Regions from separate parts of the Chitinibacter mangrovi genome, predicted to be linked through region 3. Evidence: predicted binding sites of a transcription regulator. Region 3 holds the regulator's gene; each other region holds the start of a gene.
What was found. Region 3 encodes FNR, which switches genes on or off when oxygen is low (the NO sensors DNR and NnrR bind a similar motif). Its sites were predicted from a motif close to TTGATNNNNATCAA; they were not measured.
Positions count from the first base shown of each region.

Region 1: ABHF33_RS13690 (bacteriohemerythrin) is a predicted target of FNR. The motif match lies at 4,156-4,169, and genes of this name have one in related genera.
Region 2: ABHF33_RS08375 (biotin/lipoyl-containing protein) is a predicted target of FNR. The motif match lies at 5,682-5,695, and genes of this name have one in related genera.
Region 4: ABHF33_RS05985 (FeoA family protein) is a predicted target of FNR. The motif match lies at 3,329-3,342, and genes of this name have one in related genera.

Region 1 covers NZ_CP157355.1:2,899,871-2,907,527, forward strand. Annotated here, with positions in the region: gene ABHF33_RS13670 (substrate-binding periplasmic protein) at 1-11, opposite strand, end outside; gene tgt (tRNA guanosine(34) transglycosylase Tgt) at 218-1,330, shown strand; gene ABHF33_RS13680 (HD-GYP domain-containing protein) at 1,529-2,875, shown strand; one part of gene ABHF33_RS13685 (IS3 family transposase) at 2,963-3,227, shown strand; one part of gene ABHF33_RS13685 (IS3 family transposase) at 3,227-4,125, shown strand; gene ABHF33_RS13690 (bacteriohemerythrin) at 4,241-4,690, shown strand; gene ABHF33_RS13695 (NAD-dependent epimerase/dehydratase family protein) at 4,715-5,650, opposite strand; gene ABHF33_RS13700 (CDP-6-deoxy-delta-3,4-glucoseen reductase) at 5,670-6,692, shown strand; tRNA gene ABHF33_RS13705 (tRNA-Thr) at 6,745-6,820, shown strand; gene ABHF33_RS13710 (reverse transcriptase domain-containing protein) at 7,038-7,657, opposite strand, start outside.
Region 2 covers NZ_CP157355.1:1,748,083-1,755,739, forward strand. Annotated here, with positions in the region: gene ABHF33_RS08345 (ABC transporter permease) at 1-208, opposite strand, end outside; gene ABHF33_RS08350 (ABC transporter ATP-binding protein) at 205-1,230, opposite strand; gene ABHF33_RS08355 (alpha/beta hydrolase) at 1,435-2,796, opposite strand; gene ABHF33_RS08360 (PQ-loop domain-containing transporter) at 2,808-3,110, opposite strand; gene ABHF33_RS08365 (phosphotransferase) at 3,103-4,053, opposite strand; gene ABHF33_RS08370 (helix-turn-helix transcriptional regulator) at 4,163-5,020, shown strand; gene ABHF33_RS08375 (biotin/lipoyl-containing protein) at 5,141-5,653, opposite strand; gene ABHF33_RS08380 (acetate/propionate family kinase) at 5,894-7,087, shown strand; gene ABHF33_RS08385 (BPSS1780 family membrane protein) at 7,260-7,657, shown strand, end outside.
Region 3 covers NZ_CP157355.1:3,188,363-3,196,019, forward strand. Annotated here, with positions in the region: gene nagE (N-acetylglucosamine-specific PTS transporter subunit IIBC) at 1-1,238, shown strand, start outside; gene ABHF33_RS15050 (PTS sugar transporter subunit IIA) at 1,256-1,762, shown strand; gene ABHF33_RS15055 (hypothetical protein) at 2,014-2,706, opposite strand; gene fnr (fumarate/nitrate reduction transcriptional regulator Fnr) at 2,728-3,474, opposite strand; gene hemN (oxygen-independent coproporphyrinogen III oxidase) at 3,798-5,204, shown strand; gene ABHF33_RS15070 (sulfite exporter TauE/SafE family protein) at 5,245-5,919, shown strand; gene ABHF33_RS15075 (GNAT family N-acetyltransferase) at 5,962-6,453, opposite strand; gene ABHF33_RS15080 (YkgJ family cysteine cluster protein) at 6,514-6,858, shown strand; gene recR (recombination mediator RecR) at 6,873-7,469, opposite strand.
Region 4 covers NZ_CP157355.1:1,285,850-1,293,506, reverse strand. Annotated here, with positions in the region: gene ABHF33_RS05995 (NAD(P)/FAD-dependent oxidoreductase) at 1-1,068, opposite strand, end outside; gene feoB (ferrous iron transport protein B) at 1,214-2,986, opposite strand; gene ABHF33_RS05985 (FeoA family protein) at 2,983-3,249, opposite strand; gene purD (phosphoribosylamine--glycine ligase) at 3,428-4,702, opposite strand; gene purH (bifunctional phosphoribosylaminoimidazolecarboxamide formyltransferase/IMP cyclohydrolase) at 5,123-6,685, opposite strand; gene ABHF33_RS05970 (helix-turn-helix domain-containing protein) at 6,770-7,009, opposite strand; gene dusB (tRNA dihydrouridine synthase DusB) at 7,032-7,657, opposite strand, start outside.

The sequences.
Region 1 (7,657 bases), 290 kb from region 3:
AGCAGGCGCATTGTGTAGCAAGACTCTTAAAGAACAAACGCAAAAAAGGCTGGGCGCTAGGGGAGCGATTGCTGGCAATTTTAGATTATTTCGCTATTTTTAGCCTAATGTTTTGTTTTTATTGAGCAATATTACGCTTGCCATCGGCCGTGTGCGCCGTTAATCTTGCCGCCTCGCGCTGGACTGTGTCTCCGGCTGCTTTTTCAGGATGTTTTTCATGCAATTCGAACTCAAAACCACGAGTAGCGGCGCTCGCCGTGGCACATTGACGCTCAATCACGGCGTAGTGCAAACCCCCGTTTTTATGCCGGTTGGCACCTATGGCACCGTCAAAGCGATGACGCCGCGCGATCTGAACGATATTAAAGCGCAGATTATTCTGGGCAATACATTCCACCTGTGGCTGCGCCCGGGGCTGGAAGTGATTGAGCAATTCGGTGGTCTGCATCAGTTTATGGGCTGGGATAAGCCCATGTTGACCGACTCGGGTGGTTTCCAGGTATTTAGCTTGGGCGCGATGCGCAAGATCACCGAAGAAGGCGTCAAATTTCAAAGCCCGATCAATGGCGATAAATTATTTTTAACGCCGGAAGAATCGATGCGCATTCAAAAAGTGCTCAACTCCGACGTGGTGATGATTTTCGACGAATGCACGCCGTATCCGGCTGATCATAAAACGGCAGCTGAATCGATGCGCTTGAGCCTGCGCTGGGCCAAACGCTCGAAAGACGAATTCAATAAGCTGGAAAATCCAAACGCGCTATTTGGTATTGTGCAAGGCGGGATGCACGAAGACTTGCGCAATGAATCGCTGGCTGGCTTGAACGAGCTGGATTTTCACGGCATGGCGATTGGCGGTTTGTCGGTGGGCGAGCCAAAGGAAGAAATGGAGCGCATTCTGGCGCACACCGCGCCGCAATTGCCGGTGAATAAGCCGCGCTATCTGATGGGCGTCGGTACGCCGGAAGACCTGGTGTTTGGCGTTTCGCAAGGCATCGACATGTTTGACTGCGTGATGCCAACGCGCAATGCGCGCAACGGCATGCTGTTCACGCGCTACGGCAATGTCAAAATCAAAAACGCGCATTACAAAAAAGACACGCGCCCGCTCGACGAGAGCTGTGATTGCTACACTTGCCGCAATTTCAGCCGTGCGTACCTGCATCACTTATTCCGCAGCCAGGAGATTTTGAGCTCGCAGCTCAATACCATCCACAATCTGCATTACTACCAAGTGCTGATGCAGGAAATGCGCGATGCGATCGAAGTCGATCAATTCCCGCAGTTTGTGGCCAAATTCAACGCCGACCGCGCGCGGGGCGCGGATTAAGCCAGAATAAAACCAAGCAAGACCAATCAGACGGCGACCCTAGGGTCGCTGTTTTTATATGGGGTATATCTCTGTGGCGTTTACTCTATATTTTCTACAGAGCTATACCTGTGGTATGTATTTGGGTGGGGCAAATACGCCTCGATTCGTCTGGGTGCAATTGTCTATTCTGGAAACTTCAACAAGCAAGGTGCGTGTATGAGCGAATCATTGAAACTGGCCGAACTCCTGGGTGCATTCTCTTACGCGCTGGATATGACCGAAGGTCAGCCCGAGGGGCATTGCGTGCGTTGCTGCTGGATTGGCGTGCATATCGGCAAGCAGATCGGCATGAGTGAGCAGGCGCTGTGGGAGCTGTATTACACGCTGCTGCTCAAAGATCTGGGTTGCAGCAGTAATGCGGCGCGCATTTGCGAGCTGTATCTCACCGATGATCAGAGCTTTAAACGTGATTTCAAGCTGGTCGGCACCAATCTATCGCAAGTGCTCGGCTTTGTATTCGAGCACACCGGGCGCAATGAAAGCTGGACCAAACGCCTGACGGCGATTCTGAATATCATGCGCAACGGCGACACGATCGCCAACGAGCTGATCCAGACGCGGTGTGATCGCGGCGCGCGGATTGCGCGGCAATTGCGTTTCCCCGAATCGGTGGCGCAGGGGATTCATTCGCTGGACGAACACTGGAATGGCAGCGGCCGCCCGGACGGTTTGCAAGGCGAGCAGATTCCGCTGTATGCCCGCATTGCTTTGCTCTCGCAGGTGATCGACGTTTTTCAATTTTCGCATGGTAAAGAAGCTGCGCTGAGTGAAATCCGCCAGCGTGCCGATTTCTGGTTTGACCCTTTGCTGGTGGCCGCATTTGAAAAAGTCGCCGTTGACGAGGCGTTCTGGCACACGCTGGCTGATCCACAGATCGCCAAAGCCGTGCTCGAGCTCGAACCCGCGCAATTTACCGTGCCGCTCGATGATGACTATATGGACGAAATCGCTTCGGCTTTTGGTCAGGTGGTCGACGCCAAAAGCCCGTTTACCGCCGGCCACAGCGAGCGCGTCGGTTTTTATGCCGACCTGATCGCGCAGGAGCTGGGTTTTGATGACCGACGGCGTAATTGGGTCAAACGTGCTGCGCTATTGCACGATGTCGGCAAGCTGGGCGTGAGCAGCGCCATTCTGGAAAAACCGGGCAAGCTGACCGACGACGAGTTTCGCGCCATTCAGCAGCACGCGCGTTTAAGCGAGGAGATTCTGGGCAAAATTGCCCAGTTCGCTGATCTTGCCTTTGTCGCCGCTGCGCATCACGAGCGGCTGGATGGTAATGGCTATCCACGTCGCCTAAGTGCGCCCGAGATCCGGCTGGAAACGCGGATTATCACCGTGGCCGATATTTTTGACGCCATCAGCGCCGAGCGCCCGTATCACGCGGCCAATTCACCGGAAAAAACCATCGAAATCATGTCCGGCATGGTGGGCAGCGCGATCGACCCCGCCTGCTTTGCCGCGCTCAAAACCGTGCTGGAGCGCGAGCTGGCGGGCGTGTTGTAGCACGGCCTTGCAGCGAAATGTGTTGTGGTTCAATGATTTCGGACACCAACTTAGGTGGTAATCTCGCCACCATTAACGAGGTGTTTCATGAGCAAAGTTCGCAGGACATTTACCCCGGAATTTAAAGCCGAAGCCGCCAGTCTGGTCGTCGATCAAGGCCACACGGTGTCACAAGCCAGTAAGGCGATGAACGTCGGCGAGAACATACTGCGTCGCTGGATTAAGCAGCTGAAACAGGAAAGACAGGGCATCACGCCGCAGGCCAGAGCACTCACGCCAGACCAGCGTCGCATTCAGGAGCTCGAAGCGCGCATTGATCGGCTGGAACGGGAGAAAGCCCTGTTAAAAAAAGCCACAGCTCTCTTAATGGCGGACGAACTCAATCGTACGCGCTGGTAGACCAATTAAGTGAGCATGAACCCGTAGAAATGGTCTGCAGCACCTTCGGTATTTGCCGTTCCAGTTATTACCATTACCGGCATCGACGCCAGCATATTGATCGTGAACGAATCGAGTTGCGCGCCAAAGTACGCAATCTGTTTAAGCAAAGCCGAAATGCGGTAGGCAGCCGCAGTCTAGTCTGGATGCTGGCGGTCGAAGGCATTACGGCTGGCCGATATAAAGTGCGCCAGCTCATGCGAGAAGCCGATTTGCAGTGCAAACAGCCAGGCGCGCATCGCTACAAAGTCCACAAAGATGAACGTCCAGACATTCCGCACTTATTGCAGAGGGCGTTTAATCCGGAGCAACCGAATCAGGTCTGGTGTGGCGATATCACCTATATTTGGGCGGGTAATCGCTGGATTTATCTGGCTGTGGTGCTGGATTTGTTTGCCCGTTGCGTGGTGGGCTGGGCGCTTAGTGAGCACCCGGATGCCGAGGTAGTCAGCCGTGCGTTAGATCATGCCTGGCAACAGCGTGGCCAGCCACTGGGAGTGATATTTCACTCGGATCAGGGTAGCCAATATGGCAGCCGGTTGTTTAGGCAACGGATATGGCGCTACCAGATGCAGCAAAGCATGAGTCGGCGCGGGTGCTGTTGGGATAATGCGCCGATGGAGCGGTTATTTCGCAGTCTTAAAACAGAATGGATACCAAAGCCTGGGTATGAATCTGCAGAAGAAGCCAAGCTGGATATTGGCGTTTACCTGATGGCGTATTACAACTGGCAGCGGCCACACACCGCCAATGGCGGGCTAGCCCCTGCTATTAAGGAAAGACAACTTAATTTACTGTCCGAGAATTGTTGACCACAACAATGGGCTGATCTGGCGCTTTGTTTGACGCAAATCAAAATGGTGCTTGGTGCTCTGGGCAGTATGCAGGCTACACAATAGCCAGCGTTGACTGGTAAGGAGTACGAGTATGAGTCTGCTTATCGAATGGAATGAATCATTATCGGTTGGCATTCAGGAAATCGACGAACAACACAAAGTATTGGTCAATCTGCTCAATGAATTGCACGATGCGATCCGCCACCATCACGGCCGCGATGCCTCGATTGCCGTGCTGCAGCGCCTAGCCGATTACACCCGAACCCACTTTACGGTGGAAGAGAGCCTGATGCGCATTTTGGGCTACCCCGAATACGACACGCACAAAGCGCATCACGAAGACCTGATTAGCCAGATGAACGATTTGCAAGCGCGGCTCAATAATGGCGAAGCGGTGTCGTTCGAACTGCTGCATTTTCTGCGCAACTGGCTGACCAATCACATCATGGAAGGCGACCAGCGCTACGTGGAGCATTTCCTGTCGCGTGGCGCGCAAAAAAGCTGGCACAAGAAAAGCTGGCTGGAGCGCTTTTGGTCTTAATAGGGTATATGGCTACAGGTCAATCTAGTATTTTCTTGTAGCGATATACCTGCCTTGATTGGCATGGAAAAACGCCTCGGTTGTCGGGTATTGCAGCCGCCAGCGCAATTCACGTTTGGCGCGCTGATTACTGAGCTGGCGCGATTCGTTCATATACGACCACATCGTCGGCGAGAGCTGGCTTTGTGCGTCTTCGCGGCTGAGTTTGGCCACGCGGGGCAGGGCGGTGAAGTCGGATACTTGGTCAAACCATTCGCTCATCGTGTGCGGCGCATCGTCGACAATATTGTAGCTACGCTGCGGCAGGCCGCGAAACAGCGCCAAGCAGACCGCATGCGCCAGATCATCGGCGTGAATATGATTGCTCACGCTGTCTTCGCTGGCGATGATGCCCGGCTCGCCGCGTGCAATGCGGGCGGTAGGCAGGCGATCAAGCGCATAAATCCCCGGCGCGCGCAGCAGGCAGACGCGGCGCTTGGCTGATTGAGCACGTGCCCATTGCCGCAGCTGATTTTCCGCGCTGATGCGGCGCAACGCCCGGCCGGTACTGGCCAATTGCGGCGAGGTTTCGTCAATCCACGCACCGCCATGGTCGCCGTAAACGCCACTGGTGCTGATATAGACGATGCTGCGCTGTGCTAAAATCGCGTTTTGCGGGGCGAGCGCGCCGCAGGTTCGCGGCTGCGAGAGCGCGGCCAGCAGGCGGCGAGTACGCAGGTCAGCTTTGCCTTCGCCGGGCGGCGTGCTGTGGATGATCAGATCAGCTAGGCCTGCCAAGCGCGCTAAAGTCCGGCGCTGATCCAGATCGGCGACGATGGGGTGGATGCCTAGGGTATGCAGCTGTAGCGCTTTATCGGCTCTGCGTGCAGTGGCATACACCTTGAAACGCTGCAGTAGCCAGGGCAGTGCCCGCCGAATAACGTCACCGCAACCAATAATTAACAAGCGTTTTTTTCGCACAAGTCGGAAATCCAAAAGAATGAGCAAGCAACTTATCATTGAACCTTCAGGTCAGCAACTGAGCGTGTTTGACGGTGAAACCCTGCTGGATGCAGCGATGCGCGAGGGCTTTAATATGCCCTATGGCTGCAAAAACGGCTCATGCGGCGCGTGCAAAGGGAAAGTACTCAGCGGCGAAGTAGCGCACGGCGATCATTCGGCCAGCGCCTTGACCGCGAGCGAAGTAGCGCAAGGGCTGGCGCTGTTCTGTTGCGCCACGCCGGTGAGCGATAGCGTCAGCATCGAATGCCGCGAAGTCACCGCCACCAAAGACATCCAGATCAGAACGCTGCCTACCCGCATCGAAAAAATCGACAAGGTGTCGCACGACGTGGCCGTGCTCACGCTCAAGCTGCCGTCGACCGAGCGGCTGCAGTTTCTGGCTGGCCAATACATCGACATCCACACCAAAACCGGCAATAAACGCAGCTTCTCGATTGCCAATGCGCCGCATCAGGAAGGCTATCTCGAATTGCACATCCGTCATGTGCCGGGCGGCGAGTTTTCCGGCTATGTGTGGGAGACAATGAAAGAGCGCGAAATTTTCCGCTTCACCGGCCCGCTGGGTAGCTTCTTTTTACGCGAAGACTCAGACAAGCCGATTATCTTTATCGCCACCGGCACCGGCTTTGCGCCGATCAAAGGCATTATCGAACACGCGCTGCACCACAACACCCAGCGCGAAATGGTGCTGTACTGGGGCTGTCGCTCGCTCGACGATTTGTACATGCCCGCCGTGCCGTCCGACTGGCAGCAGCAACACCCCAATTTCACCTTTATTCCAGTGCTCTCTGCGCCCAAGCCGCAAGACCAATGGCAAGGCCGCACCGGCTTGGTTCACGAAGCGGTATTGGCTGATTTTGCCAATCTGGCGCACTACCAAGTCTATGCTTGCGGTGCACCCGTGATGGTCGAAGCGGCAGTAAAAGGCTGCGTCGCCCAAGGCCTACCGGCCGAAGAGTTTTACTCGGATGCGTTTTTTAGCAGTAAAGATTTAAAATAAGCGGTTTAGTGCTTGCGCATTTTAATAAATGGTGTAAAATGCGCAGCTCTTAGCCGATGTAGCTCAGTTGGTAGAGCACCTGACTTGTAATCAGGGGGTCGCGAGTTCGATTCCTGCCGTCGGCACCAAGAATATAAGGGTTCCAGCTTTTTAGCTGGAACCCTTTTTTCGTTGGCGCTCGGAAGAGCCGTTTTATGGTTACAATTATGGCTACACTTGGCGAAGGCTAGCAGATCGCTTTTTACGCTTTAGCAGCTAAGCGCTGCCACTCAGCACCAAGACACAGCCGTTACTGCAATCGTGGTGGTGAGTGAGGTGTCTTGTTGCTTTCAGCGCTTGCTGTCATTAAATCTGTTGCCACAGCCATCGGCAAACAATCAGTACCAGTAAAAACCCCCACCAACTGAATTTGCGTTTTTGCATGCAATAACAGACCCAGACAATACTGCCTGCCGAGAGCAAGTAATTGAGCGATAGCAAGCCGATCAGCATTAACGCCAAAAACGCTACGGCGATTTGCAGATAAACGCTGACCGGTGTGTCGGCATGGGCAGCCAGTGGCGGTGCTTGCTGCTGTTCGAGTAGCACCACATCTGGATCGACTGGGGGCACTGCGCGCTGGCTGTTTGGCTGCTGCGCTGATTGTTTGGCCTGCTGGTGCTGCTCTTGAGTTAGCTCAATAATGGGTATTGCACGCTGTGCCATTTGAGTAATGCCCTTCGGGGCAATACCCTTGCTGCTGGACGTGCGAAAATCGCGGTAGTAGCTGCTGCGGGCTGTTTCTGGTGCAGACCATTTCAGTTGCGCGGCACGTACTCGGGCCAGTAGCGGGCGGCCTTTTTCAGCATCGACCATCACGATAAACTGCGCGTAGCCGGCTAACGCAGCCAATACATTTTCGTTTCCATTCCAGTGCTTGCCGGTCGGCCCCGTTTGCTCAACTTGAAACAGCACCGCCCGAAAGC
Region 2 (7,657 bases), 1.4 Mb from region 3:
GCGCCGTCACGACATGCAGCAAGGCGGTCGCAAAATTCATCCCGGCGTGCTGATTATTCCCGGCGTACAAAGCCTGCCACAGGTAATACAGCAACCACATGCCCAGCAAATAACCCAGGGTGAGTATGGCCCTACCGCGCTTATCTGTAGCGACGATGCGGGCATTACCCCATGCCAAAGCGGTACAGGCTTTCAATCTGTGCTTCATACAGCAGCTTCCTCCACCACATCGGAGCGCAGCTGTTTGCCGACATAAAACCCATGCAGAAGGTCTTCAAAGCTCTGCTCAACCGGCTTGATTTCATGCACGGTAAATGGGGCAAGCGTCTTGACCAAATCAGCAAAGGGCAGGGCGTCGTCGTGGCGGGCGATTTCTAGCCAGTCGCCGCGGCTGCGCACAGCCAGAGCCGCCGGATGCGCGGCGAGCACTTCATTCGCCGCAGCAATCTGGCTGGCGTCAACACGCGCCGCCCACCAGCGCCCGTCTCCGGCGTGAGCACGGAAATCGCTCAAACTGCCGTCAAAACGCAGCGTACCGTGGTCGATCAGCAGCAAACGGCGGGTAAGTCGCTCAATATCGCCGACATCGTGTGAGGTAATCAGCACCGTCGTTCCGGCTTCCTGATTGAGCTTGCGTATCAGCGCACGCATCCGTGATTTCATTTCCAGATCGAGACCTATCGTTGGTTCGTCGAGAAAAACCACTTCCGGCGCGTGCAAAAACGCGGCGGCGATTTCACACAACATGCGCTGGCCGAGGCTCAGCGTGCGCGCAGGTCTATCCCAGAATTCATCCATGCCGCCGTCAGCGCGGAATAGTTTGAGCTGCTGTTGATACACGGCATCGGGCACGTCAAACAGCGCCTGCAAAATGGCAAAAGAGTCACGCACCGGCAGGTCTTGCCACAATTGCGAGCGCTGACCAAACACCACGCCAATACGCTTAACGTATTGCTGGCGCTGTCGCATCGGGTCAAAGCCCGCCACCGTCACACGACCACTGCTCGGCGCTAAGATGCCAGTGAGCATTTTGATCGTCGTCGATTTGCCCGCGCCATTGGGGCCAACCAAGGCCACACATTCGCCGCGCGCGATGTCAAAACTCACGTCGCTAACGGATTTGTTTTCGTCGTATTGCGGCTGCAATAGCTGGGTAAAGCGCTCCTGCCAGTTGCTCGCGGCGCGCGGGGTTTTGTAAATGCGGCTGAGGTTTTGGGCTTGGATGAGCATTACTGGTCCTGTTTATCATTCAATGCGGCGTTCAAAAGTCACCGCCGGATTTACAAAAATATTGATTGTTCAGCGCCTTACCTCCCCCTTTGTAAAAGGGGGAGGTAAGGGGATTTGGCTCTATCTCGGTAAAACAAATTGCCCAAACCGTGCAGAAATCCCCCCTAGCCCCCTTCGTCGAAGGGGGAACTTGGTGCGTGCGCCTTAAATCCCGCCATAAAAGCGCAAATAGCGATTTAAGCGTTCTTCATTCCAGTAAAAGCTGTCGTGCCCACCCGCGCCGCTGCTGAATTGATATTGAGCGCCGCGCAGTTTGAGTTGGGCGGCGAAGTCTTTGCTTTCTTTAAGGATTTCAAAATCCTGCTCACCGGCATCGAGCCAGAATTGCATACCATCGAGCGGGGCGTTTTTGACCAGCAACATCGGGTCGCGCACCGAGCGCGTTGCGGCGTCGGGGTAGAGCCAGTTGAGGACAAATTCGCCAAAACGGTAGTTGGCGCGCCCTGCGCCCAAAATCGCCGGGCTGTGGCCACCGACGCGGCTAAACGTCGTCGGATGGCGCAGCGCCAGCGCCACTGCGCCGTAGCCGCCCATCGAAATCCCGCCTATCCAGCGCGCAGCGGGTCGTGCGTCGACGGCAAACTGCTTTTCAGTCCACGGAATCAGCTCATCGAGCAGGTAATCTTCGTAGCGGCCTTCGCCAAAACGGTCGCTGCGGAAAGTGCGCTCGGACGGCGCGCTGGCGGTATTGGTGTACCAGCTATTGTCGGCCTGCGGCGCGACGATGATCATCGGCTGCAGCTGGCCCTTTGCAATCAGTTCGTCGGCAAGGCCACCAAGGCCGGTGTTATATAGTGCGTCGCTTTCGCTGTTATTGAACGCAGGCAACCAGTACAGCACCGGGTATTTTTTCTTCGCGTCGTAGCCTTGCGGTAGATAGACCTGCACGCGCATTGGCTTTTGCAGCACCTTGCTCTCGAGCGTGAGATTGCGGTAATCGGTGCTCGCGCCCGCCGCCATCACACCGCCTTTTTCATCGAGCGCAGCCAGCTCGATGCCCGCAAAATGCACGGAGCCAACCGCGCCAGCCGATTCGACCCAATGCTCGAGCACCAGATGGAAATTGAACGCTGCATCGACCGTTAGATCGTAATGCTGCCACTGATGACTATCGCGCAAGGTGTGCGGAAAACCCGCCGCAGTACCTGCCAGCCACGTCGTCCGGCCTGGAAAATCGGACGAAATACCGATCACACCGCCACAGTTTTTGGCCGGGCAAGTGCCGAGATAATCAAACGACAGGCGATACTTGCCTGCTTTGAAACGCGCTTTCGAGAAGAAGTCGCCACCCATGACTTTCTTGTCAAAGCGCAGCACTTTTTTATCGCTACCCAGCGGGTCAGCGATAAATTGCCCAAACAGCGGCACGCTGCCATCGCCTTTTTGGCCTATCCACTGGCTGGTGTCCGAGTCCATATTCTCGCGCAGCAGCACGCGCTCGGCGGCGAAGAGGTGGGCGGCAACAAAGTTGAGCGCGAAAAAAGCTAAGAGTGCAGATCGTTTCATTTCATATCCTTTTATTCACCAGCGCGGCGGCGGTAGAACAGCACCAGCGCGACCGTCGTTAAAACACAGAGCACTGTCGCACTGCTCGAGATCAGCAGCGGCCACGTTTGCTGATTAATCAGCCATTGCACGGCGGCGTAGCACAGCGCAAATAGCGATGAGACCGTCCAGATCAGCCAGGCACGCAGCGAAATATCGTGCGCCGAGCGGGTTCGGAGAATTTTTTTCCATTGCGGCAGATAGGCACTGAGCGACAGCAGCGGCACACAGATTTGCAGCAAATTGGCGGTTTTGAGTAGCCACGGTTCAGGCATGGCTGGCTTCTTTGCTGCCGAATTCGGCAAAAGCGGCGTCTTCGACGGCCAGCTTGGCTAGTTTGTCGTCAAACCATTGCGCGTCGTACCAGCGCAAATTGCGGCTGTGCTTGACGTCGTCCCACAAGGAAAAAAACCAGCGACGCGCGGTAAAGCCTTTGGGTGCGTCGTAATGCTGTAAATAGGTTTCAAGTAATTGCAGCTCAGGAGCGACATCGGCGAGGTGGAAAATATCTTGTTCACGATGACGGAAAGCGACGTCGCACGGGTCGAGCGCAGCGAGGAGTTCGCCACTGTGCGCGTCAAACAGAAAATTGCCTGCGTGCGGATCGTCATGCACCAGGCTCGACGGCATGCCCGCCAGCGGCGCGAGAAAGCGTTGGCGCTGCTGCCACAACAGCGCATAGGCGCGCTTCTGTTGCTGCGTAAACGGCGAAGCATCGCTTTGCACATAGTCGTGCAAGGGCAAAGTCCACGCGTCGAAAGCGCTCAGCAGATCGCCAACAAAACCGCCATCGGGCAGCTCGAAGCCGCGCTCGTCGCTGACGGCATGCCAGCCGAGCAAAACATCGACCACTTGCTGCGCGGTGTGCTCAGGATTCGCCCACGGCTTGGCCACATCCCACGGGGCAACGCCGGGCAGGCGACTTAAAATCAGCACATCGCGCTGCGCACCGAGCACCATCATCGTGCCGCGCCAGATCACATCCGGCATGGCGACGCGGCAATGCGGGGCCAGCCGGGACAAACCGATCACTTCCTGCTCAGCGCGGGCGGGTTGCCAGCCAAACTTCACCACCACATCACCCGCACTGCCGCTCAGCAGCAGGGCACAGCCATAAAAGCCGCTAATTTCACGGTCCAGCGTAGCCACACCGCCGCATTGCGCCTGATAGCAGGCCAGTGCGGCGGTGGCGTATTCAGAGATTGCTGACTTTTCCATCTTGATCACTTACTCATGGCTGATGAATTTACATTTAATCAGCTTGCAGATTGGATGGGAATGCTCGAAGATTACCTGCTATTTGTCTAAATCTCTCATAGAAACCGCCATGGCACTGATTTACTACGAACGCTTCGATTGCGACGAACAGGGCTGGAATCGTCAGGTGGGCGCGCATGTGTTTCACAAGGCCTCGCACCCGGCGATCCGCGAAAAGGCGATTTTTATGTGCGGCGTCTCGCAAGCATGGGGCCAGTGCGAAATCGAGCGAATCGACTCCAGTTTTCATGTGCTGGTGTTTTGCCTGAGCGGGCAGGGCGAGCTGTTTGAAGGCGAAACCCGCTGGCCTTTCAACGCCGGGCAAATGGCTTTTCAGCCCGCGCGCGGGCAGCGCGGTTATCGGCGCACCGGCGATCAGCCGTTGCATATTGCGTGGCTATTGCTCAGTAACGATATCCGCTGGGCGCATCTGGTGCAGCCACATTGCTATGTCAAAGACAGCGATGCAGGCTGGCATATTCACGATGCCATCTCCCTGTATCAGCGTGAAGCCCAGCTGCACAATGACGGACAGCGCTATACCCTGGTGATGCAAGCACTGGAAATGCTCAGCCTGCAGCTACAGCGCGCCGTGGGCTCGAGCGAAATGCGATTGGGCTGGCCGCAGCAATTGCACGCGCTATTTAGCGAAGTGGCCAAAGCGCCAGCGCAAGACTGGTCGGTAGAAACACTGGCACGACAGTTGCAGATCACCACCGCGCATTTGCACCGGCTCTGCCTGACGCATCTGGGGCAAGCGCCGGGGCAGCAGGTGTTCAACCTGCGCATGCAGCACGCCCGGCAATTGCTGGGACAAGGCCTGAGCGTGGGCGAGGTGGCCAGCGCGGTGGGCTATCAGGAAGTGGCAAGTTTTTCACGTCGCTTCAGACAACACTTTGGTGTATCACCCAGCAAGATTAAAACCTGAAATATTGACTAATGGGTATAACACTGGAGAGCATATATAGATTTTCCTACAGCCACATACCCCAGCCATGCATATAACAAACAATAATCAGATTTGAATTCACCGAAGACAGGCTTGCCACTAAGCCAGCAATTTGCGGATTTTGCCCAGAGTGAGCAATTCCTGACGGGCAAATTCGAGGACGGCATCTTCGTCGATCAGGGTCTCCGTGCTCAAGCGATTCAGATCGACCCCCAGCCTGGCGGCCAGTGTGGCAGCAGCAGAGCTGACGGCCAATTGCCCAGCAGCGGGAACCGGCTCGGTGATCGGCGGTGGCGCGGCCACGATGGTGTGGGCTGCTGACGTGTCTTCCGCATCGAAATCGAGCAAAGCAAAAGCCGATGGTTTTTCGGCAATCTCCATGAGCAGCAGCAAATCATTGCTGTTCACAAAATCGCCATGTTCAACCATCAAACTGCCAATCTGGCCATCGTCGGGCGCATGCACTGGCCATTCCTGATCGGCGGCCAGCAAGGTCATGAGCAAAGTGTCAGAGCCGACAAACTGCCCCGGTTTCACGTGAAACACCAGCACCTCGGCCGCTTCGGGTAAATCGGGCGCACAGATCAGATGCGTGGTATAGCTGATTGTCATTATTTACGATCCAAATAGTATCCAAGCATTGATATTCGCCAATAAGATGTGCGCCCACGCAGACTATGCTGCGTAGCATAGCGAAAAGAAACCTTTTTCACGCAGCGCTAGCACACCATGTACGGCCTTCGGCCTGATGCTGGCGTGTGATAAATTTTGCTTAGTATTATTTAAACACCGCACCACAAGCAAGGCACACGCTGGCGCTGCGGCGATTTTCCATGAATTGAGGAGTTTTCCATGAGCGATCTGGTCTTGGTCATTAATGCAGGGTCTTCCAGCATCAAGTTTTCTTTGTTTGAAACCGCTGGCTCGGCCGACCCACAGGTGCTGTTCAAGGGGCAAATGGAAGGCCTGTATGTAGAACCCAAATTCACCGCCAAGGACGCCGCCGACCAGAAAGTGGCCGACGAAGTGCTGCCTGCCGATGTGCCGAAAAATCACGATTACGCACTGCGCCATATGCTCAGCTGGCTGGAGCAACGTCTGGGCGGGCGCGAAATCAAGGTGGTGGGCCACCGCGTGGTGCATGGCGGAACCAAATATTCGCATCCGGAGCGAGTGACGCCCGAACTGATCGCCGGGCTGGAAGCGCTGATTCCGCTGGCGCCTTTGCACGAGCCGCACAATATTGCGCCGATCAAGATTTTGCAGGATCTGCTGCCCAATGCGCCGCAAGTCACCTGCTTTGACACGGCCTTCCACACCACACAGCCCGAGCTGAACCAGCTGTTTGCTCTACCCTATGAATTTGCGCAGAAAGAAGGCATCCGCCGTTACGGTTTCCACGGCTTGTCATACGAATACATCGCCAGCGTGCTACCACATATCGACACCCGCGCAGCAGAAGGGCGCACCGTGGTGGCGCATCTGGGCAATGGCTCGTCCATGGCGGCTTTGCTCGGTGGCGAGTGTCAGGCGACCACCATGGGCTTTACCGCGCTGGAAGGCCTGCCGATGGGCACGCGCTGTGGCAGCATTGATGGCGGTGTTTTGCTGCACCTGATGAACCATCTGCAGATGGACGCCAAACAGATTGAAACGCTGCTGTATAAAGAATCAGGTCTGCTGGGCCTGTCTGGCGGCATTTCCAGCGATATGCGCGCGCTGCAATCATCTAGCGAGCCTTTGGCCAAATTTGCCATCGACTACTTCGCCCGCCGTATTGTGCGGGAAACCGCGTCGCTGGCCGCGGCGATTGGCGGCCTGGATTGCCTGGTGTTCACCGCCGGGATTGGTGAAAATGACGCCATCACCCGCGCCAATGTTTGCCACCAGCTACGCTGGCTGGGCGTGGAAATCGACGAAGCGGCCAACGCCGTCCGCTCGGGCGAACCACGCCGCATCAGCCTGGCCGACAGCAAAGTGGCAGTGTATGTGATTCCAACCAATGAAGAGCTGATGATCGCACGTCAGGCACTGGCCACCATTTAAGGGCGCTTTGGCCAATCGGGCCGCTGCACGATCTCATTGGTCGGCAGCGGTTTTTTATTTGTACGTGCAGATGCCAATGCTTAATGCGCCCTTAATACTGCCATTGAAAAATGTCCGCAAGCCCAAACGAGCTGCTAGCATTAGGGCATTTTGTCATTACTCTGGATTTAGCATGTCAGAACACAATCCGATGATTGATCTTGACGCCGTGATTGATAGCGCCATTGAGCCGCGCAGCGTGGCCACAGCGCAAGGCTGGGCGTGGATCGTGCAATCATTCCGGCTGTTTCGTCAGGCACCAACGGCATGGGTGGGCATGACGGGGCTGTTTATTGTCATTATGCTGGCCAGCAGCCTGATTCCGTTCATTGGCGGCTTTCTCAGCACTTTGCTGGGGCCGGTTTTGCTCGGTGGCCTGATGCTGGCGGCGCAGCGCACCGATCTGGGTGAGCAGCCCCCCATCGCGACACTGTTTGCCGGTTTTCAAAGCTATACGATTGATCTGATCAAGGTGGGGGCTTATTACATGCTGGGTACCATTACGCTGATGTTTCTGCTCTCTGCGGCAAT
Region 3 (7,657 bases):
TTGGTTACCTGGTTGTCACGACATTGCTCTCTCCTGGTGCTGTTGCGCAAATCGAAGGCATCAAGCCTGAAGACGTGCCAAAAGCATTTGGCAAAATTGAAAATGCCTTTGTAGGTATCTTGGCCGGTGTGATTGCGGGCGAGGTCTACAACAAGTTCAGCCAGGTTGAATTGCACAAAGCCTTGGCGTTCTTCAGTGGCCGTCGTTGTGTGCCTATTGTGACCTCGGTCGTGATGATCGTTGTTTCCTTCATTCTGATGGCGGTTTGGCCAGTGATTTACAATGCACTGGTTAACTTTGGTATGGCCATTAAAGATCTGGGCTCGGTGGGTGCTGGTATCTATGCCTTCTTCAATCGTTTGCTGATTCCGGTTGGCCTGCATCACGCGCTGAACTCGGTATTCTGGTTCGACGTTGCTGGCATTAACGACATCCCTAACTTCTTGGGTGGTGCTAAATCACTGGCGGAAGGCAAGGCTGTTGCCGGTGTAACCGGTATGTACCAAGCAGGCTTCTTCCCTGTTATGATGTTCGGCTTGCCTGGTGCTGCGCTGGCTATCTATCACACTGCAAAACCAGCTAACAAAGCAGCGGTTGCCTCTATCATGGGCGCGGCTGCAGTGACTTCTTTTGTCACTGGTGTAACTGAACCGCTTGAGTTCTCCTTTATGTTTGTTGCACCACTGTTGTATGTGTTGCATGCATTCCTGACTGGTGTGTCGGTATTCCTGGCAGCCCAAATGCAGTGGATTTCAGGCTTTGCCTTCTCGGGCGGCTTTATCGACATGTTCTTGTCATCGCAAAATCCGCTGGCAGTTAAGTGGTACATGCTGATCGTTCAAGGTCTGGTGTTCTTTGCGATTTACTACTTTGTATTCCGTGCAGCAATTACAGCTTTGAACCTGAAAACACCGGGTCGTGAAGATGAAGTGGCGGGTGACGCTGCTGCAGCCGCGCCTGCGGTATCTGCTGCGGCTGGTGATGTGGCGCAATTGGGCGCTGCTTACGTGAACGTAGTGGGTGGTGCTGCAAACATTACCAATATCGATGCGTGTATTACCCGTCTGCGCTTGTCAGTGAATGATGCTGATCTGGTTGACGAAGCAGCTGCAAAACGCCTTGGTGCGAGCGGTGTCATCAAGCTCAATAAACAAAGCGTACAAATCATCGTTGGACCTAAAGCCGAGCTGATCGCTGATCAGTTGCGCGCCAACGTTGGGGTTGCTGCAAAAAAGTAGTTGAGGCTGCGCCGCAAGTGAGTGCGGCGCCTAAGGCCTCTGTTTCAGTCGCCTCTGCTGCGGATGAATTGGTACTGCTCTCGCCAATCACCGGTGAAATTGTCGCGCTGGAAAATGTGCCAGACGCTGCATTTGCCAGCAAAGCAGTGGGTGATGGCGTCGCCATCTTGCCAACCGGCAAAACGGTGCTTGCGCCATGCGATGGGCAATTGGTGAAGATTTTCAACACCAACCATGCTTTTGCCTTGGTGAATGATGCAGGCGTCGAGCTGATTGTGCATATCGGTATTGAAACGGTGAAACTGGGTGGTCAGGGCTTTACGCGTCTGGCCGAGCAGGGCAGCTTTGTCAAAGCTGGTCAGCCTGTGCTGGAATTGGATCTTGAATTTTTGGGTGCCAATGCCAAATCGGTGATTAGCCCGGTGGTGCTGAGCAATGCTGATGACTTTGCGCCTTTGCTGAATCTGGCTTCAGGTTCGGTGATTGCCGGTCAGACGCCGCTGTATACCATCAAAAAGAAATAAAGCGCCTTTCGTGCTAGTAAAAACGCCACCTTCGGGTGGCGTTTTTATTTGACGATAAACGCCACTCGCGTCGCGAGGTTCCCCTCAAGGAGGGGACGGAAGGGGTGGGAATAAAACAGACAGGCTACAGTTTCGAGCCTCGATTTCTCAGGCACGGCTTTGCCGTGACTTGGCAGTGCTGATATCCCACTTTGTCAGTAGCCTGAAACGCCACCTTCGGGTGGCGTTTTTTTATGGTGTTGTGGATGTGTTTAATACTGAGCCAGCAAGCGCGCCAGCTGCTCAGCCGGAGCCTGATTGCTTGCTGAAAAGGCACCAAAGAAGTTGCTGGTTTGCGGGTGGTGGGGGATAAATGCTTCGTCAGGATAGTCGGCCAGAAAACGGCGAGAAATGCTGGCCATGGTCTGGATCTGTAGTTGTTGCTGAGCCATTAGTGAGGCCAGCTGGGCAATCAGATCGGCCTGTGTGAGGGTGTGATCCAGTGCCTTGGCTTGCGTGTTTGCCTCTGATAGCAGTCTCCAGTCCAGAAATGGCGGCGCGCCTTGCGGAGTGAGCAGTGTATGCCAAAGCTGGTTGATGTATCCGCATGAGCCCAGCGGCCCAATATGGAGCCAGCCATTGTGGATGGGTGCCAGATGGTCGATCAGGCTGGCCGCCTCGGTCAGTTGTGCATTGTTGCCGCTGGCCAGCGTGATAAAGCCGTGGCTCGGGGCGATCGGGGAAGGGACGAGCAGCAAATCAAGCAGATTGGGATGGCTGGCTTGCAGGCGATGCACGTATTGATCATCAGGCGCCTGCACTAGCAAAACCTGCGCACCGCTGGCGATGCCCTGTAGCTGGCTGCTCAGAGGATGCAGGCTGTAGCTGTGCACAGGCGGATGAAAGCCAAGCCGCGCTGAGATTAGGGGTATAAGCTGGGAAGGGGCTACTAGATGAGTGTGCATCAATATACCCCTTTGGGTAAATTACTCGTCGTGGCAGGTATTGAGTAGTTTTTTCAAGCTGTCGATGTTCTCCAGCTCGATCAGGCGGTTTTGTACCTTGATAAAGCCCTGATCCTGGAATTTGGACAAGGTGCGGCTCACCGTTTCCAGCTTCAAGCCCAGATAGCTACCGATTTCTTCGCGAGTCATGCGCAAATGAAAGCTGCTGGACGAATAGCCTCGAATGGCAAAGCGTTGCGACAGATTAAGCAAAAATGCCGCCAGACGCTCTTCGGCTTTCATATTGCCCAGTAATAGCATCACGCCATGATCGCGAACGATTTCGCGGCTCATCACTTTATGGAAGTGGCGTTGCAGCAGCGGGATTTCGCGTGACAGTTCTTCAATATCATTAAATGGTAGCTCGCAGACTTCACTGTCTTCCAGCGCAATCGCGTCGCAAGTATGCACATCCGTGCTGATCGCATCCATGCCCATCAATTCGCCCGACATATGGAAGCCGGTCACTTGCTCGCGGCCATCTTCCGAAATCACGCTGGCTTTGAAAAAGCCCAAGCGGATAGCGTAGAGCGAACGGAATGGCTCACCTGCACGATACAGCGCCTCGCCGCGTTTGACCGGGCGGGCCTGTGTGATGATGCCATCCAGCTCCTGCATTTCCTCCGGCGACAGACCCAAAGGCAGACAGAGTTCACGCAAGCTGCAGTTGGTGCATGAATTGCGCAGATGGCGTGGTGACATGTCGCGAACTTGGATCGGGGAAATCATGGGACTCTCACAAGATGATAGTTAAAACAGGCAGGGTAAGTATTGTACCTCTCCGAAGAGGTAGATACCCCACTGTCAGTGCAAGGAACTTGATATGGATCAAGCTCAATCATTGTACTAGCTTTTAAGCTGCGCCAGCTAGCTTGAGTTTGCACCCGCTCCGGCGTGATTTTGTGGCAATCATTTCAGCGGCGCTCTGCTTGGTCAAGCCAGCATGAAGACAAAGTCGCTTGGCACAGTCTGTCACGTAAGGCCGCGGCAAAGCATCTCGGGATAGCCCGAAGCAATAAAAAAACAGCGCAACAATCAAGGCAGAATACACAATGGGCAAGGAATTAATACAGGGTCTCGGTGGGGTTGAATTCGATCGCGAGCTGATTGTTCGTTACGATGGCAAGGGCCCGCGTTATACCTCTTACCCCACGGCAGACCGCTTTACTGAAGTGGTCAGTAGCGAGCAGTACGCACAGATTTTGCAGCAGCGCCTGCCCGGCGCTTTGCTTAGCCCACTGTCTCTTTATTTTCACATCCCTTTCTGCAATACCATATGTTACTACTGTGGCTGTAACAAAATCATTACAAAAGACACGAGCAAGGCCGATGTCTATATCGACTACCTCAACCGCGAAATCGAGATGAATGCCGCCCAGCTGCCGCAGCGCTCCAGGGTTAGCCAGCTGCATTTTGGCGGCGGTACGCCAACTTTTTTGTCCGAAGTGCAACTTGCCCGGCTGATCGGGGTGGTCAGAACGCATTTTGATTTGCTGCCGGGCGGCGAGTATTCAATCGAAATCGACCCGCGCAAAGTGGGCGAATCGATGATCCGCACGCTGGCTGGCTTGGGTTTTAACCGCATGAGCGTCGGGATTCAGGATTTCAATCCTGCGGTGCAAGAGGCCGTGAACCGGATTCAGAGCGAGGAGGAAACCCGCTCGGTGATCGAGGCGGCGCGCATGCACGGCTTTAAATCGGTCAGTGTCGATCTGATTTATGGCTTGCCCAAGCAAACCGCTGCCACTGTGGCCGAGACGATAGAACGGGTGCTCAGCTTGCGCCCGGATCGTATTGCGCTCTACAACTATGCGCATCTGCCCGAGCGTTTTATGCCGCAACGCCGGATCAACGAGGCTGATTTGCCTGCGGCTGAAGTTAAACTCGATATTCTGCAAAATTCGATCAGCCAACTGCTGGACGCTGGCTATGTGCTGATCGGCATGGATCATTTTGCGCTGCCCAACGATGATCTGGCCGTCGCACAGCGCCGAGGGCGGCTGCAGCGCAATTTTCAGGGTTATTCAACGCACGCGGACTGTGATTTGCTTGCCTTTGGCGTGTCGTCCATTGGCAAGGTCGGTGCCAATTACCATCAGAACGTCAAAACGCTGGATGAGTATTACGCCAAGCTCGATGCGGGCGAGTTTCCGGTGGTGCGCGGCTTGCAGATGAATCGGGATGATGTGATTCGCCGCGCCGTGATTCAGGCGCTGATGTGCCAATTCGAGCTGTATTATCAGGCGATTGAAGTCAGCTATATGATCGACTTTTTTGATTATTTTGCCCAGGAGCTGACGCTGCTGCAGCCGTTGGTTGCTGATGGTTTGCTGACTATCGAGACCGATGGCCTGTTTGTCACCGCCAAGGGCCGGATGCTGATTCGTTCTATTGCGATGATTTTTGACCAGTATCTGCGGACAAAAACCACGCAGGCAAGGTATTCTCGGCTGATCTGATTTTCCTCTGGCGCGTCGCTGCGGTGGCGCGAATCTCTTCATGCTTGAAATCAATTTGCTGGCGCTGTTTCTGGCCGGTTTGCTCGGTGGCGGCCATTGCGCTGGTATGTGTGGCGGCATTGTCACCGCATTCAGTCTGCAGCTGCCCGCCGGAGCGCGTTGGCCGTATCTGCTGGGTTTTAATCTGGGCCGTTTGGCCGGTTATGCGCTGATTGGGGCTTTACTGGGCGCTCTGGCTAGCTTTGCCACGCTGGCAGCCTTGCAAAGCGTTAAAGTCGGGCTATTTTTTGCCGCCAATGTGCTGCTATTTATTCTGGGTTTGTATATTGCAGGCTGGAGCAAGGCGCTGACGCGGATTGAAGCACTGGGTCAGCCACTCTGGCGACGGATTCAGCCGCTGATGCGCAAGTTATTACCCATCAGGAGTATCTGGCAGACACCCTTGATTGGTTTGCTCTGGGGCTGGATACCCTGTGGTTTGGTTTACACGGCCAGCCTGTCAGCACTGGCCAGCGCCAATCCGATTAACGGGGCGGGCATCATGCTGGCCTTTGGTCTGGGCACTTTACCTAACCTCTTGCTGATGGGTTTGATGGCGCACAAGCTGCAAACTTTGCTGAAAAAAATCTGGTTTCGTCGATCTTGCGGCTTGCTGGTGATGGCCTTGGCAGCACATCAACTGGCGCTGCTTGTTGGGTATATGTCGGTGCATTAGATTGGAATTGGCTTGTGTGGCAATACCCAGGCCTGTATTGATTTAGAGCTTTTTCTGCATTAACAAAGCATTGCCATATTGCGCCAGCGCAGCGTCCTGTACCGCAGTGGCTGTAAAGCCCAGCTTGCGCCAGAATATGTCGGCTTGACCTACGGCCACCAGCATCGCAACTGGAAAACCCGCCGCTGTGCCCCAATCCAGCGCGTGCTGGGCCAGCGTGATGCCCAGCTGCAGGCCGCGTCCGGCCGGATCAATCGCCAGATCGTGCAAATAAAAACGATCCGCTTGCGCAGGCCAGGCCGCGTCACCGCGATTGAGCGCGGGCGGTGTATCGCCCGCCCACGGATGGGTAAACAGATAGCCCAGCGGCTGGCCATGCATTTCAATCAGCCAGTTGCAATGGGGTGCAAACTGCAATTTGGCGGCAAAGGTTACGGCATCTTCGAGCAAGTCGGCGGGATAGCAGGCCGACTGGATGTGCAGAATGTGCGGCAGATCGGTGGGGGCGATGTTGCGGATCAGCGGAGATGACACTTGACCAGGCTCTGTGTTTTGGATTGAATTCGCCCGATATTTTACTGCAAAGGTGAGCACATGAGCCTGGAAAACCCCTGCATGAGCTGTGGCGCGTGCTGCGCCGCATTTCGTGTCTCGTTTGATCGCTCCGAATTATCCAGCGAAGGTGGGCTGGTGCCTGATGGTCTGGCTGATATGGAAACGGCCTACACCGCACGCCTGCGTGGCACCGATTATGCCCAGCCGCGTTGTCTGGCGCTGGTGGGCACCATTGGCCAGCAGGTTTCGTGTGGTATTTATCGCGAACGCCCGTCGCCATGTCGCGAATTTGGCGCGCTGGCTGAAATCGGCGTCTTCAGTGAGGCCTGTAACCGCGCCCGAGCGCGTCATGGTTTGCCGCCGCTACAGATCGCTGGCGAGTGATTTTTTCAGCGCTCTTATAGGCCGCGTCGTTCGATCAGCGCCTGAGCCAACGTGCCCGGATCGACGTGTTCCAGCTCGCCGCCCACTGGCAGGCCGCGGGCAATGCGGCTGACTTTCAAGCCCCGTGCGCGCAGCATTTCGGCCAGATAATGCGCGGTGGCTTCGCCCTCGGTGGTGAAATTGGTCGCCAGTACGACTTCTTCGACAATCCCGTCGCTAGCACGTTGGAGGAGTTGATTGAGCGCGATGTCTTTCGGGCCAATGCCATCCAGCGGCGAGAGGCGCCCCATTAACACAAAATACAGTCCTTCAAAACTGCGCGTGTGTTCGATCGACATCAAATCGGTCGGCATTTCGACGACGCAGAGCAGGGCATGATTGCGCTGCTCATCCGAGCAAATATCGCAGACATCGGCTTCGGTAAAGGTATTGCAATGGCGGCAATGTTTCAGCGTACCCAGTGCCTCAACCAGCGATTGCGCCAAGCGGCCTGCGCCATCCTGATCGCGTTGCACCAGATGAAACGCCATTCGCGTCGCTGATTTGGGGCCAACGCCGGGCAAAACGCGCAGAGCTTCGATCAGATTATGTAGCGAACGTGGCGTGCTCATGGGGTATTGCCTTGGAGGATAATTCAGAATTGGTCTGCATGCTGATACTAGGTGGTGTATCTAATGCAGCTTTCCGAGTGGTGAGCCCACGCAGAGTGTAGGAGGACGGAGCACAGAAACCGGAGTGGACTGAAGTCCATGAGGATTTCGAGCACCGCCCGACTGCAGTATGCGTAGGGCTTTGCACG
Region 4 (7,657 bases), 1.7 Mb from region 3:
AAAAGGCGTGATCTCGCGGCCATTGAGCTTTCTGATCAGCGCGTCAGCCAGCCAGCTGGCTTGCTGGTGGGCAACCTGCGCGGTGGCCGCCAGCTGCGGGCCGCCTTCGCCGTCGCTGGCCGCGGCGCAGTCGCCAATGGCAAACACATTCGGGTCGGTCTGCGTTTGCAGGCAGGTGGTCACTTCGATTTGATTATTGCGATTGGTCGCCAGACCCAGGCCGGATAACCAGTCTGCTGCTTTAACGCCAGCGGCCCAGACGCGGATCATCGCCTTGAGCTGCTGGCCGTCGGCCAGCGTAAAGCCGCTGTCTGAGACTGCGGCCACGCGCGCATTGCACGCGACCATAATGCCGCGCTGCGCCAGCGCTTCGGTGGCGTAGTGTGATAGTGATTCGGGCGCGCCGGACAGAATGCGTGGCGCGCCTTCAATAATGGTGATTTCCAGCTGCGCCGGGCTTAGATTGGCGCCGTAGTTATGCATCTCGCGGATGGTGTGGTCGATTTCGGCGGCCAGCTCGACACCGGTGGCGCCGCCGCCGACAATGCCGATGGTCAGCTTGCTTGCACCGTGGCCGCTGGCGCCGACGGCAAATGACAAATCCAGAATCCGGCGCCGCAAGCGCTCGGCATCGCTGGGCGTATTCAGGAACATGCAGTGTTCCTGCGCGCCTGGCGTGCCAAAGTCGTTGGCGATCGCGCCCAATGCCAGTACCAGTGTGTCGTAGCAGATTTCGCGCTCGCCGGTGAGGATATCGCCCTGCGCATCGCGCACTGCGGCCAGCGTGATGGTTTTGCGCTCGCGATCAACGCCTTGCATCCAGCCAAATTCAAACTGATAGCCATTACGGTAAGCATGGCCAAAGTAATTGACTTCGTCTTCGCCGGTATTGAGCGCGCCGGTGGCCACTTCGTGCAGCAGCGGTTTCCAGATATGCGTCGGTGAGCCATCGACCAGAATGATGTTGGCCTTTTTCTTGCCACCGAGTTCACGGCCAAGTTTGGTGGCCAGTTCAAGACCGCCTGCGCCACCGCCGACAATCACAATTCTGTGTAATGGTTTGCTCATTCTGGTTTACCTTTTGGGTGGAAAGAACGGCCGCTCTTTTTGGGTAGACTCATCGCTTTGATCGAGAGATGCAATCAGATATTAGCAGTAATCAAGTACAAAAAGCCCGTTAGCATTCACTAACGGGCTTTTTGTGTGAGCCATTTTAGAACCCCAATAAGCGCGCGGATTGGTAAAACACAAACGACACCATCCACGCCAAACCCAGCGACCAGCTCATCGAAAACGCGGTGTAGAGGCTGGATTTGGATTCTTTCTTGATCGCGGCAATCGCCGACACGCACGGAATATAAATCAGCGAGAACAGCATAAAACTGTACGCCGAAACGGGGTCCAGTGTGTGCGAGAGCTGGGTGGCCAGCGCGGCACCTTCGTGGCCGGTGATGACCGACAGTGCACCAAGTACCACTTCCTTGGCGACAAAGCCGAAAATCAGCGCAATCGACAGCGTTGATTCAATCCCAATTGGGCGCAGCACCGGCGCGAGAAAATCGGAAATGATCGCTGCGTAGCTGTGTTGCGGGTTGGGGAAATTGGTCAGCAGCCAGACCAGCACGACGCCGAGTACGATCATCGTTGTGGCCAGACGCAGGAAGTCGCGTGCTTCGCCCCAGCCGCGCCGCCAGATATGGGTCAGCAGCGGCAGGCGATACGGTGGTAATTCCAGCGCAAAAGGCTCGCTCGATTTGAATTTTGATTTGAACAGCACCGCAGTGAACATCGCGATCAGGATACTGGCCAGATACAGCGAGAGCACGACCCACGGCGCATGTGTCGGGCTAAAGAGCGCGCCGCTTAAAAACAGGAAAATCTGTAGCCGCGCCGAGCACAGTGAGAATGGAATTGTCAGCATCGTCAGCAGTCGCGCCTTGTGATCACGGATGACGCGCGTTCCCATAATTGCCGGCACATTGCAACCAAAACCCATCATCAGCATGACAAAGCCACGGCCATCGAGCCCCATCCGGCTCATCAGCCCGTCCATCATAAAAGCGGCGCGGGCGAAATAGCCCGAATCTTCGATGACCGACATCAGGCAGAAGAATAAAAAGATAATCGGCGCAAAGGTCAGCACCGTGCTCACGCCGTCAAACAGCCCACTGATGATAACGCCTTGCCAGAATGAAGGCAGGCTCGCGGTGGCGGGAACGAGTGCATTGTCTTTAAACCAGGTGAGGCCCGCTTCGAGCAAATCTTGCAATGGCGTACCGATGGCGTAGGTGAGCTGGAACAAGGTCAGCATCATCAGTACAAACAGCGGCAAACCCAGCCATGGATGCAAGACGAAGCGATCCAGTCTGGCCGTTGCGCTCTCGTTGAGTGTCGGCGCTTGCTGCACGCAGCGATCAAACAGCTGCTTTTCCTGTGCGTGCAAGATGCTTGAATCGTTTGTATGGGGTATATGGTTGAAGTCTATTTGTTCTGCTACCTGGCTGAATATACCCTCAATGGCTTTCTTGCTCTCGGCAAGGCCTTGGCCATATTTGGCGCTGAGCAATTGCACTGGCGCCCCCAGCGCTGTACTCAGTGTGGCGACGTCGATGCTGATTCCAGCGCGTTTGGCCTCATCATGCATATTCAGGCAAATGATCAGTGGCGCGCCAAGTGCTTTGAGCTGCAAAGCCAGCGCCAGCTGACGATCAAGCTGGCAGGCGTTGAGTACCAGCACCACGGCGTCGAGTTTGGCCTCGCTTAAAAAACGCTGCGCAACTTGCTCGTCCTCCGCGCCGCCGGTCAGATCATAAATACCCGGCAGATCGAACACCTGCACCATTTGCGCGCCGAGCAGAATCCGGCTTGAAGCCAACTCAACGGTGAGCCCCGGCCAGTTGGCGACGCGTGCCGTTCCGCCGGTCAGGCGATTAAATAAAGTCGATTTGCCCGTATTGGGCATGCCAACCAGCGCGATGCGTTTCATGCTGCCACCTCGGCAATCACGCCCAGCGGTACATTACGATTCAAAAGTTGAACTTCAATGCCTTGCGCAGCATCGCGGCGCAGCATCAGCTCGGTGCCGCCAACGCGTAATTGCAAGGGGCCACCCAGCCAGCCCCGGCGCAGCACTGTCACCGTGCTATCGAGCCGCAAGCCCAGCGCCGCAAGGCGTTGTGCCAGCTCGGGGGGAAGATTCAAAGCGCAAACCTGAGCATATTGGCCGTGGGGGAGTTGAGCGAGATTCATGATAAGCGAGACTGATTTTCATTAAGTCTGCAAATCATCTACCTGTGCTAATTGAAAATCAATCTTGTTTTGCGCAGGTTTGATCTGGATTAAGATTTGCTGCTTGTGTCACGTTGTGCGTGAATGGCAGACATAAAAAAAGCGGCCGAGGCCGCTTTGATGGATGTTGCTAAATGCATTATTTGCGGTTGATGGCGCGCCACGCGATGTCGCTGCGATATTGTGCACCGTCAAAATGGATGCCTTCCAGAATCTCATACGCGCGTTTCTGCGCCATTTTGTAGCTGTCGCCAAAGGCGGTCACACACAGTACGCGGCCACCGCTGGTGACAGGCTGGCCATCGGCGTTCAGCGCTGTACCAGCGTGGAAAACGTGGCCGTCTTCCAGCTCGCCCGGCAAGCCAGTAATGACATCGCCTTTGCGCGGTGTTTCCGGATAATTGGCCGCGGCCATCACAATGCCCAGTGCAACGCGTCGATCCCACTCGCATTCGATCTGATCGAGCGTGCCATTCACGCCGTGTTCGATCAGCGTGACGAAATCGGATTTCAAACGCAACATAATCGGCTGCGTTTCCGGGTCGCCAAAGCGGCAGTTAAATTCCAGTGTTTTCAGGCTGCCATCTTCAGACACCATCAGGCCAGCGTACAAAAAGCCCGTGTATTCGATGCCGTCTTTGGCCATGCCTTGTACGGTAGGAATAATCACTTCGCGCAATGCCCGGGCATGTATCTCCGGCGTCACCACTGGCGCCGGGCTATACGCGCCCATACCCCCGGTGTTCGGGCCTTCGTCGCCATCAAGCAGGCGTTTGTGATCCTGACTTGATGCCATCGCCAGCACGTTTTTGCCGTCAACCATCACGATAAAGCTGGCTTCTTCGCCGGTGAGGAATTCTTCAATTACCACGCGCGCGCCAGCGTCGCCGAGCTTGTTGTCGGACAACATCGCATCAACGGCGTCGTGTGCCTCGGTCAAAGTCATGGCCACGACCACGCCTTTACCAGCCGCCAGACCGTCGGCCTTGATCACAATCGGCGCGCCTTTGGCGTCGATGTAGGCGTGTGCTTTAGCCGCATCGGCAAAGGTTTCGTAATCGGCAGTGGGAATGCCGTGGCGTTTCATAAACGCTTTGGCAAAGTCTTTGGATGATTCAAGCTGTGCACCGGCTTGCGTCGGGCCAAAGATTTTCAGGCCTGCGGCGCGGAAAGCATCGACCACGCCTTGCGACAAGGGCGCTTCCGGGCCAACCACGGTGAGCACAATGTTTTCGGTTTTGGCAAACTCCACCAGCGCCGCAATATCGGTGATATTGACGTTGGTGAGCGTTTTGTCGAGCGCAGTGCCCGCATTGCCCGGCGCAACAAAAACTTTGCTCGCGCGTTCCGATTGCGCCAGCTTCCACGCCAGCGCGTGTTCGCGGCCGCCAGAGCCGATGACCAGAATATTCATGGTTTTTCCTGTGAGGTGTGAGGTGTGAGGTGTGAGGTGAAAACCCCGCAGCTCGACACGCACAAGCCAATTAAATGATTTAGATTTCTAACGCGTAGCCAAATCAATTAGCGAGCGAGATGCGTACAGGCAAGGAACCGGATTGCGACGTGTACTCTAAGTACACGAGCGATCCGAGGGCGATGCCCAAACGCATTTATTTCCATTTAAATTCTTGAGCGAGCGCTGTGCTGGTGCGAAGCTAGTGGCGACGTGCACATACTGTACACGAGCCGCGTAGCGACAAAGCCAGCGCGGCGCGCAGCCAAAAATCTTAATTAGCGAGCGAAATGCGGATGGGCAAGGAATCGGATTGCGACGTGTACGTCGAGTACACGAGCGATCCGATGACGAAGTCCAAACGCATTGCAGCCGATAATTTTAGTGGCGGAAGTGACGAATGCCGGTCATCACCATGGCAATGCCATGCTCATCCGCTGCTGCAATCACTTCTTCATCACGCAAAGAGCCGCCCGGTTGGATAATCGCCGAAACACCGTTCTCAGCGATTACATCCACGCCGTCGCGGAACGGGAAGAAGGCGTCTGACGCCGCTACCGAGCCACGCAATTCCAAACCAGCGCTGCGCGCTTTGATCGCAGCGATTTTGGTTGAATCCACACGGCTCATTTGGCCCGCGCCAATGCCGAGCGTTTGGCCTTTACCGCAGAACACAATCGCGTTCGATTTTACAAATTTCGCCACGTTCCAGGCGAACAGCAGGTCTTTCAATTGTTGATCGTTCGGGTGCAACTTGGTCACCACTTTCAAGTCGGCCAAAGTCAAAGCGTGTACGTCTGGGGTTTGTACCAGCAAACCACCACCCACTCGTTTCAGATCAAAACGGTTTTCGCCGCTTTCAATCGCCACTTCCAATACGCGCACGTTCTGTTTTTTCGCTACCAGTGCCAACGCTTCCGGCGTGTAGCCCGGTGCGATCAGCACTTCGAGGAACTGCGCCGAAACAGCTTCAAGTGTGTCAACGTCAACGACCTTGTTGAACGCAATAATGCCGCCGAAAGCGCTGGTCGTGTCGGTGGTAAATGCCGTGCGATACGCGGTGTAAAGGTCTTTCGCTACCGCCACGCCACATGGGTTGGCGTGTTTGACGATCACACAAGCTGGCTCTTCAAATTGCTTCACGCATTCCCAAGCGGCGTCCGAGTCAGCGATATTGTTGTAAGACAATTCCTTACCTTGGTGTTGCTTGTAGTTGGCCAAGCTGCCCGCAGCTGGATCGAGGTCGCGGTAGAACGCAGCAGACTGGTGTGGGTTTTCGCCGTAACGCATGTCTTGCACTTTTTCGAATTGCAAGTTCAGGCGGTTAGGGTAAGCCGCTTTTTCGCCGTCGGCAGTCAAAGCGGTGAGGTAGTTTGAAATTGCGCCATCGTAGGCTGCAGTGTGGCTGAAGGCTTTTTTCGCCAAGTTTTTACGCGTTGCTAAAGTTAAGCCGCCGTCGTTGGCTTGCATTTCAGCGATCAGCTCGCTGTAGTCAGCCGCATCGGTCACGATCGCCACATGAGCGTGGTTTTTCGCTGCCGAGCGCACCATGGCTGGGCCACCGATGTCGATGTTTTCGATCGCGTCTTCGTAGCTGCAATTTGGTTTAGCGATCGTCGCTTCGAATGGGTACAGATTCACGCACACCAGATCGATATTGCCGATACCGTGCTCTTTCATCGTGTCAACGTGGCTGTCCAGATCGCGACGGCCCAAGATGCCGCCGTGGATTTTTGGGTGCAGCGTTTTCACGCGGCCATCGAGCATTTCTGGAAAGCCGGTGTAATCGGCGACTTCAATTACCGGAACGCCGTTGTCGGCGAACAATTTGGCGGTACCGCCAGTTGATAGAATTTCAACGCCTTGCGCAGCCAGCGCCTGGGCGAATTCAAGAACACCAGTTTTGTCAGATACGCTAATCAGCGCACGAGTGATTTTGCTCATCGTTTTTCCTTGTTGAATGTGAGGAGTGAGGGGTAAGGAGTAAGGCGTGGCGGTTTTTACACCTCACACCTCTTTCCTCACGCCTCACAGCAAGTCGTAGGTTTGTAATTTTTTACGCAGGGTATTGCGGTTAATGCCCAGCATTTCTGCGGCCTGGGTCTGATTACCCCCAACCCGTTCCAGTACTTCGATCAGCAAAGGCTTTTCCATCCGGCCCAGCACCATGTCGTACAAGGCGCTCGGTGGCTCACCATCAAGATCGTTGAAGTATTGCGCCAGCGATTCTTTAATCGCGATTGCAATCACATCGGTGGATGCATTCATAAAACTTCCTATTTTTGTTTTTTTATTGCGCGTCAACGACAGCGCTAATTTCTTGGTATTGCAAGCCTGAGTTGTATTGCAATCGGTCACCAAACTGCAGCAAGTGGTCAAAAAATTGGCGGGTAAATGCCGCTTGCGCAGCGGTGCTGTCCTCGGCATACATCGCCTGCCGAAATTCATTACTGCCGTGCAGGCCTTTGGTGTACCAGGCAATATGCTTGCGGGCGATGCGGCAGCCCGAGTATTCACCGTAAAACTTGTATAAATCGTCCAGATGCCCGAGCAATACATCGCGAATCTCGATCACTTGCGGCGCGGGGAGTTCTTCCCCTGTGGCAAGGTAATGCGCGATTTCGCGGAAAATCCACGGGCGGCCTTGCGCAGCGCGGCCAATCATAATGGCGTCAGCACCGGTGGTGTTGAGGACGTGCGCCGCTTTTTGCGGGCTATCGATGTCGCCGTTGGCGATTACTGGGATTGAAATCGTTTGTTTGACGGCGCGGATTAGCTCGTAACGCGCATCGCCGTTATACATGTCTTCGCGCGTGCGGCCATGAATCGCCAAGGCGGCGATGCCAGCTTGCTCGGCGCGTTGGGCGACGCGGATGATATTTTCGGCGCCATTGGCAAAGCCAAGCCGGGTTTTAA